2 regions of the Paenarthrobacter sp. TYUT067 genome follow, and region 2 is predicted to be linked to the other one. Evidence: riboswitches for the same ligand, from Rfam matches in the RefSeq annotation. Region 2 holds a riboswitch; the other holds the start of a gene.
What was found. A riboswitch is a leader RNA that binds a small molecule or an ion and turns the genes downstream of it on or off. The one in region 2 is predicted to bind cyclic di-AMP.
Positions count from the first base shown of each region.

Region 1: linked by a shared signal. The riboswitch ahead of MOD31_RS15220 (M23 family metallopeptidase) and the one ahead of MOD31_RS20595 (hypothetical protein) in region 2 are both predicted to bind cyclic di-AMP.

Region 1 is NZ_JAMOIT010000016.1:91,990-96,397, reverse strand. Features, by position in the region: gene serC (phosphoserine transaminase) at 1-793, opposite strand, end outside; gene MOD31_RS15225 (metal-dependent transcriptional regulator) at 1,087-1,782, shown strand; cyclic di-AMP (ydaO/yuaA leader) riboswitch at 1,964-2,205, shown strand; gene MOD31_RS15220 (M23 family metallopeptidase) at 2,210-3,046, shown strand; cyclic di-AMP (ydaO/yuaA leader) riboswitch at 3,185-3,353, shown strand; gene MOD31_RS15215 (C40 family peptidase) at 3,358-4,101, shown strand; gene MOD31_RS15210 (NlpC/P60 family protein) at 4,201-4,408, shown strand, end outside.
Region 2 is NZ_JAMOIT010000030.1:7,918-12,325, reverse strand. Features, by position in the region: gene MOD31_RS20605 (DUF6480 family protein) at 1-260, shown strand, start outside; gene MOD31_RS20600 (ATP-dependent DNA ligase) at 342-1,412, opposite strand; cyclic di-AMP (ydaO/yuaA leader) riboswitch at 1,652-1,800, shown strand; gene MOD31_RS20595 (hypothetical protein) at 1,803-3,134, shown strand; gene MOD31_RS20590 (CdaR family transcriptional regulator) at 3,379-4,408, opposite strand, start outside.

The DNA.
Region 1 (4,408 bases), on a different contig from region 2:
ACTGCACCTGTGCGTCCAGGGTCACCAGGGTGGAGAGCGACGGGGTGTTGTAGGTCTGGTTCAGCTTGGAGTTATCAATGGCCGTCTGCAGGTCCAGGAAGTCCGGGATCCAGCGGTCGCTGGCCTTGATGCGTGCAGCACGCTCCAGGGCTGCGGGGGAGAAGAGGCCCAGCCAGAGGCCGCCGTCGGAGGCGAAGTTCTTTTGCGGGGCGAAGTAGTAGACGTCCGATTCGGCAACGTCAACGTCCAGCCCGCCGGCCGCCGAGGTGGCATCCACCAGGACGAGGGAGCCTTCATCAGCACCCTGGACGCGTTTGACGGGCGCAGCCACGCCCGTTGACGTTTCATTCTGGGGCCAAGCGTAGACGTCAACGCCGGCTTCGGCCTGTGCCACCGGGCGGGTTCCGGGTTCGGCCTTGATGATGGAGGAAGCATCGAGGAAGGGTGCCTTGTTGGTGGCGGCAGCGAACTTGGAACCGAACTCACCGAAGGACAAGTGCTGTGCCTTCTTCTCCACCAGGCCAAACGCCGCCACATCCCAGAACGCCGTTGAGCCGCCTACGCCGAGGACAACCTCGTAACCTTCCGGAGCGCGGAAGAACTGGCTGAGTCCTTCACGGACCGAACCCACCAGGTTCTTGACCGGAGCCTGGCGGTGGGAGGTACCCAGGATGGTGGACGATGCTGCAGACAACGCCTCGATCTGTTCCGGGCGAACCTTGGACGGTCCAGCGCCGAAGCGTCCGTCCTTGGGCAGAAGGTCGGCGGGAATGGTGATGCTGTTGTCGCTCACGTGGCGCTCCAATGGGTGTCGGCTAGAGATGGGAGGTGGCATGGGGCATCAACTGCCCCTTCGACACCCCAATTCTGCCTGACACGGCCCGGCCTCAGGAACCTGCCACCGTCATAGTCCGCCACGTGGAATGCGGTCCCACCGAATGCGACCGGAATTATCCAGAGTAATTCCAAATAAGCTAGGCTGGGGGTTGGCGTTCAGGGGGCGGCGGTGCACACCGTCCGCCCTTGCCAGGGACGCGGTACGGTGGAGATTACGCAAGGAACTGCGTTCGAGGAGAGCTGAGCTGGATGACGGATCTGATCGATACCACTGAGATGTATCTTCGGACCATTTTGGAGCTTGAAGAAGAAAACATTGTGGCCCTGCGGGCCCGCATCGCCGAGCGCCTGCGGCACTCCGGCCCCACTGTTTCCCAGACCATCGGACGCATGGAGCGCGATGGCCTGGTGATTGTGTCCAACGACCGCCACCTGGAACTGACGGAAGCGGGCCGGAAGCGCGCCACCGAAGTCATGCGCAAGCACCGCCTCGCGGAGCGCCTGCTGGCCGACGTCATTGGGCTCGATTGGGCCTACGTCCATGATGAAGCGTGCCGCTGGGAGCACGTCATGAGCGAGCGTGTGGAGCGTCGGCTCTACGAGCTCTTGGAACACCCCACGGAGTCTCCCTACGGCAACCCCATCCCCGGACTTGAAGCGCTTGGCGGCCTTGCCAGCCAGCCCTTCCCTCGGCTGGATGTCAACCTTCTCCAGGCAATGGACGGATATGCCGCCGCTACCCGCGTGGTGGTCAGCCGCCTCGCGGAGCCCATCCAGGTTGAGCCGGAGCTCCTGACCCAATTGGACGAAGGCGGAATCCGTCCCGGCGCAAGTGTCTCGCTGGAGCGCGTCGGCGAGTACATCTCCGTCCGTGTTCCGGGCATCGAAGGCGCTTTGGAGCTGCCGCCCGAGGTGGCCGCGCACGTCTTCGTATCCCTCAACTGAGTGTCGCCGGCAGCGCCGTGTCAAACCTCACTTCTGTCACTTTTTAGCGTGCGTGACCTGCGGTTTTCCGAAAATAGTGATAAGGGCTTCTCGCTCTGAGCCCGATCCTGTTGATAACGAATTTATTACCGAAGGCCTTAATCCCCTATAGTTATTTACTAGCGCTGATACCAAAGCGTTACCTGATCCGGAGCCGAGCTCTGCCAGCGGATCAGGTGTGTCACCCACCACTGGCAGAGGCGGGGGAACCACAAGCGGCTGTCTAAAGAAGCAGCCTTGGGGTGAAGTCCGCAGCAGAAGTGCCCACGTATACAAGTCCCTCTTGGGATACCTGTGTGCCGTGAGCGCCTCGCGCGGACCGGGTCTTTGTACTCTCTGACCCGAATCCGACAGCTAACTTCGCAGGCTTTTGAGAGAGGAACAGAGTTTGACATCGCAGAACGTCAGGGGTCGCCGCCGCGCGTCCGGCCCCGCTGCTGAGCTGCGGCCAGCCACCGTCGTCACGGAGATCCGGCCCCGCGCCACCGAGCGTCAAGTGCGCCGCCGTAAGAGCCCCCTGCGCCAGGTTGCCGACTTCGCCGCTGCCAGCGGCGTCGGGCAGAAGGCCGGTGTTGCGCTTGCCGCCACCGGGCTTGCCCTGACTGTCGGCCTGCCGGCCACCAGCCCGGTCATGGCCACCTCGGAATCGGGCCAGACCGAGTCCGCCCTCGCCGTCGCAGCCCCCGCGGGCAGCCAGCCCGAGGTTTCCGCGGCAGCGTCGGCAAAGATCGACTTCAGCCGAGCCGCAGTCGCCACTGCCGCTGACCCCGATGGGAAGTTGAAGCAACTGCTCAGCGCCCAGTCGGCCGGAAGCATCCAGCGCGCATCATCCGTTGGCACCATGGCCAGCCCCCTTGACACACTTACCACGGCATCGCCCTTCGGCTACCGTGTCAGCCCCCTCACGGGCGGCGCCGGCGACTTCCACCGGGGCCAGGACTTCGTTGCCCAGTGCGGCACCGCTGTCCACGCAGCAGCAACCGGCAAGGTCACTTTCGCCGGATGGCACGAATATGGCGGAGGCAACCGTGTGGTTATCGACCACGGCAACGGCCTCGAGACCACGTACAACCACCTGTCGTCCTTCACCGTCCAGGTGGGACAAACCGTCAACCGTGGCGATACCGTCGCGCTGAGCGGCACCACGGGCGCTTCAACCGGCTGCCACCTCCACTTCGAGGTTCAGGTCAACGGTGAAGTCGTAGACCCCATGGGCTGGCTCTAACCAATCTGATGGTCGCCTCTCGCATGTGCGGGACACCCCGTGACCTGAATGTGACATTTGCGTTCAACTGTTGTAGCGTACAGAGCGCATCGGCTTTTTAGGGGGCCGGTGCACTTGAGTGGATTGCCTAGCTCTGCCACCTCTCAAGGTCCGTTCGCATAAATCGTCTGGCAGGGGCGGGGGAACCACTTCTGGTCTTCGTGAGAAGGCCTTGGGGTTAAGTCGCAAAACTTCCTTGGAAGCGGCGCGGCCGGATGACTCCCATCCGAATCCGACAGCTCACCTCGCAGGCATTGGGAGAGGCTACCTACGTGTCATCACGCACTACCCCTGCGCGCCATCGCGCCCAAACGGTTCGCACGAACCCGTTGAACACGCTTTCCAAGGCTGTATCCACCAACGCCGGAACCATGAGCCGTCAGGCCATCGTTCTGGCCGCAGCCTCAGGCCTCGTCCTCACCGTCGGATTGCCCGCACAGGCAGCCGACGCCGATGTTTCCAAGACTGAAGCCTCCAGCACCCAGCAGCTGGTTGTAACGGCAGTGGTTACCGCAGAGCCAACAGCCACCGTTTCCTTCGAGAGCCCCACCGTGGCCACCAAGGAAGCCCCCAAGGTAGTCCAGCGCGCAGCGCAGGTTACCGAACGAGCAACGGCCACCACGGACGAAGCCCCTGAAGCCGTGACGGCTAAGTCCTCCGAGGCCAAGGACCCGGCTGCCAGCGCAGCTGCTTCCGGCCTTGCTGCTATTGCCTACACCGGCATCGGCTCCCCGTACGTTTGGGGCGGAACAACACCTAACGGCTGGGACTGCTCCGGCTTCACCCAGTGGGTCTACGCCCAGGCAGGCATCAGCATCCCGCGCGTGAACGCCTGGACGGCTATGACGCCCACCAGCACTCCTTCTCCCGGCGACCTCGTCATGCAGAACGGCGGAGCCCATGTGGGCATCTACGTCGGCAATGGCATGATGATCAGCGCTTTGAACCCCGGCCAGGGAACGCTGCTGCACTCCGTAGCGTCCACCGGCACCTCCTCGTTCTACACCCTCCGCTAGAAACAACCCGGTTCGGGGTGGGCCGGCATGCCCGCAATGCCGGTCCTACCCGCTACCCGTGTGCACCCCAACGGCGCTCGGATACGAAAAGAGAAAATCATGACCAGTGCAAACAAGCTTGCACGGCACCGCGCTGAGGCCCCCAAGACCAGCTCGCTTGCCGTCATTGCCAAGGCTGTCAGCTCCAACGCCGGTGGCGTTGGCCGCCAGGCAGCAGTGATCGCCGCAGCTTCAGGCCTGGTCCTGACCAGCGGCATCGCGGCCAACGCAGCCGAGACCAACGTTGATCGTGAGTCGACCTCCACGT
Region 2 (4,408 bases):
CTGAAGAGACCCAGGGCTTCGGCGCCACCGGCGCCACAGGACCCTTCGCCACAGGATCCTATGACACGACCTCCGATGCCGACAGCATCCACGAAGATCCCGATATGCGCCAGGACGAGGACGAGGATCCCGCAGCCTCCGCCAACCCGGACCCCCTGGACGGCAACGTCACAGGGTTGGAGCCCGGCGGTGGAGTTCCTCCGGGAGAAACCCCGCCGGCCGAAGGCAGCATGAGCAGCGACCAAGGCCACCACGAGTAACTCCGCTGCAAGCCTCGCTGTTACGTTGCTAACCCGCTGTTTCGTTGCTGGCCAGCGACGTAACAGCGGGTTGGCAACGTTCTAGGCGTTCGGTAGCTTCAGGATCGCCCCGAGATCGTACTCAGCGGGCTCTTCCAGCTGCGCGTACGTGCAGCTCCCGGGGGTCCTGTCCGGCCGCCACCTGCGGAACTGCGTGGTGTGCCGAAACCTGTCCCCCTCCATGTAGTCGTACTTCACTTCGATCACGAGCTCGGGGCGCAGGGGCACGAAGGAGAAGTCCTTGCCCCCGCTCCAGCGGCTTTGGGCGCCCGGCATGCGTGAACCCCCGGCAGCCTCGTCCTGCCTGGCCCATTCGCCCCACGGGTGTTGGTCGAGTTCAATCTGATACGGCTCAAGATCAGCCACCAAGGCCTCGCGCTTGGCCATGGGAAACGATGCCACTACTCCCACGTGATGCAGCCGGCCGGTGTCATCGTGCAGGCCAAGCAGCATGGAGCCCACTACTTTCGCGGTCTTGTGCCAGCGGAACCCAGCCACCACGCAATCGGCCGTGCGCTCGTGTTTGGTCTTGAACATCACCCGCTTGTTCGGGAGGTACGCCCCATCCAGTGGTTTGGACAGCACACCATCCAGGCCCGCGCCCTCCAGTTGTACGAACCACTCCTGTGCCCGTTCCAGATCAGTCACCGCAGGAGTCACATACACAGGCGGCTCGGCCTCGGCGAGCGCACGTTCCAAGATGGCCCGGCGCTCGGAGAACGGCTTGTCCATGAGGTTCTGATCGCCTAGCGCGAGGATGTCGAACGCAATCATGGACGCCGGGGTCTTCTCAGCAAGCATACGGACGCGGCTGTCGGCGGGGTGGATCCGCTGCTGGAGCACCTCGAATTCGAGCCGGCCACCCTCGATCAGGACGATTTCGCCGTCAATCACGCATTTGTCCGGCAGGTTCTTCCTGAGGGCATCCACCACCTCGGGGAAGTAGCGGGTCATGGGCTTCTCGTTGCGGCTGCCCAGGACGATCTCGTCGCCGTCCTTGAAGACGATGGTCCGGAAGCCGTCCCATTTGGGCTCATAGTGCCCAACATCGGGGATGGTCGGAACGGATTTGGCGAGCATGGGCGAGACGGGTGGCATCACAGGCAGGTCCATAGACAATGTCTACCCGCCGGTGCGCGCCGAAGCTAGTGTTGGCCAGGGATATCTTGGTCGAGCGGCCCAGCGAGTGCCGCCCAGCACCGGCCCCGAAGCCTAAGCGCTAGAAGCCTACCGCTTAGGCTGAACTACCGCCCGTTACATTAATGTGACTTTACTTTCCGGCTCATGTACCGTCGTAGGGCGACCCATATCTCCGCTGGGCCGCTTCCGGATTGACGCCGAGCTCTGCCGCAATCCGGGATCCGCCAGACCCGCGGCAGAGACGGGGGACCCAGGTTCCCGGGCTTGTTACCCACAAGCCCTTGGGGTGAAGCCGCCTTGCGCGGCCGGACGGCCTCGTCCGAACCCGACAGCTAACCTCGAAGGCGTTGAGAGGCAACCACCATGTCCCCAACCATGGATCAGCCGCGCCGCGCCCAGACTGAAGGCGAGCGCACCAAGCCAACCGGACGCCGTCGGGCCCAACCCAGCGGATTCCTTGACAACGCGCCGGCAGATTCCGCCGCCGTCAGCGGAACGTCAAGCACGACGCCGGAATCCGCCACTGCGGCCATGCCCGCCGGGGTGAAACCCACCACGCGTGCGGAAATCCGTGCAGCCGAGCGCGAGCGTGCTGCCCGGGCCGTACTCGCGCCCGAGGAATCGGCGGCAGCTCCGAAGTCCACCACACCGGGACCTCCTACCGCAGCCATCCCCATCGTTCCGCCGGCCAGCCAGGAACCCGATTCACGGGAATCCAGTAGCCAGGAACCCGCCACCACGGCTATTCCAGTGGTGCAGCCTGCAACGCCGGAACCCGCAACTGCGGCCATTCCTGTAGTCACTGCCCGCGATGAGTCCGCGCGCACGCCGGAACCCACGGAGTCCCCGCGCGGCAAGTCTCCAGCTCAGGTGGCCGCAGCCGCTACAGCCTCGGCATCATTGGCTAGCCGCCGGGACGTTCGAAAGCCGGCCGCTGCGCCCACCACCAAGTCCGGTTTTGGCGCCACATCCTCGTTCGGCCGCGAACCGTTCAGCCGTGAACCACAGGCCGCCCTGCGCAAGGCAGCTTCGGTCAAACACATGAGCCAGCGCATGGCCGTGGTGGCGGGGGCCCTTGGCCTCGTGCTGACAGCCGGCGCTTTGGGGCCAGCCCTTGAACTTCCGTTCTTCGGCCAGGAAACCCCGTCGCAGGAAGCCAGCGGGGGCGAAGGCCGCACCTCGGGTTCGGCATCCCCCGGGCCCAAGGCTTCCTACACCACGGCGTCATCACCTTCGGCCTCCACGCCATCCACAGCATCAGGGGCAACGGCTTCCTCCGAGGCCGGCCAGCCCGCGACGATCGCGGAGGCACCCGGGGCGGTGTCGCCGTCGTCGACTCCCACCCCACAGGTTTCGCTCGCGGACCCGGTATGGGTTCCGTCAGCGGGCTCGTCCGCAGTCCCGGCAGTTCCTGGCGCCACCAGCCCGGCACCCACCCAGCCGGCCCCCGCGCCGAGCGATGTGCCGCCCTCGGACACCATCACTACACCGCCTGCGCCGACGCCAACGGGCACTCCCACACCGACCCCGACTCCCACAGGAACTGCGACTCCCACACCGACTCCAACGCCGACGGATACTGCAACGCCGACGTCCAAGCCGAAACCGGGCAAGCCGACCGCTGCCTCAGCACCGCAGCCCAGTGAATCGGCACTTCAGGACATCCTCGATGCCGCCCAGAAGGTATTCGGTTGAGCACCCGCGTGCCCCGTACGTCCACCCATGCGGGGTGGCATAGCCGGTACTGCAGCAGCAGCCGGACCGCCACGTTTCGTCGGCGGATGGGGCGCTGGAGCTGCCAGCGTTTGCGGCGCTCGTAAGGCAACACCGCATACTTCGTACTTACAAGAGGAGGCAGGCACCCGGCCCGGGTACCTGCCTCCTCTTGTTTGTGTTACCGCTGATTGTGTCACCGCGTTGGCGCCTTTAACCCGTCGCCTCAGATCCGTGGCCGTACTGCCCAGCGCCGCGCCTTCAGTGCAGCATGCAATTCGAGCCGGATCGCGCCACTTAATGGATCAGCACCGATGAGCTGACGGATCCGCCCGAGCCGGTTGTAAATGCTGCTCCTGTGGAGGTGAAGTTTGGCGGCGACATCCTGAACTGAGCCGTCGTTGTCATAGAGCAATTCAAGGACGGGCAGGAGTTCGCCGTTTTTGTCGTGGTCCTCGAGTGCCCTGAAATGCACAGATCCCGTGTCATCCCAACCGCCCGGTGCTACCAAACGATCGAACAGCTGGTACACGCCAACAGTTCGGCTGTCCACGAGCTCACCCAAAGGGAGGTCTACTGCGGCCGCTTGGGCAGCAACCTTCGCTTGCCGGTACGCACCGGACAGCTGCCGGATAACTTGGAATGGTTCGCTGATCCCCAGGATTACCCTGTCCACTTTGCGGCCTGCGCGTTTGGCGAGCTCCAGTTGATAGTGCACCAAAACCTGGGCATGGTCCGCCCGGCCGCCCGACTCGCGGAACAACACAACGGAATGCGTCTCCGTTCCGGCGCTGAACAACGCGGCGTTCACGCCGATGGTGGACTGCAGCGCGGCAGATCGATGCGTCAGGGTAGCTGCAATGGGATCGACGTCGGACCTCGCGCCATCGGGGTCGAGGATAGTCACCAGCTGCCACGGACCGCGGCCTTGGATTTCCTTCCAACCCGCGACGGCGGCCACAGCGTTGGATTCGCCGCCGCAGGCTGACAGAAACTCCTGTTCACGCCGTCGCCGGAACTCCGATTCAGCCGTGTTGGAATCAAGGAGCAAGCCCGCCAGCAGGTCCAGCTCGTCCCGCACGCCTGGCAGTTCGGCGAGTATCGCCGTCGCGCTCTGTTCCTCAAGGTCAAGCTGCACCCACAAGTACCCCACGCGGAAACCGCGCACCAGCAAGGGGACACAGACGCGGCCCAACATGCCCAGTTCGTCGTTGGCTGGAACCACCACGGGTCGCACCGCCGTGGCAATGCCGTGA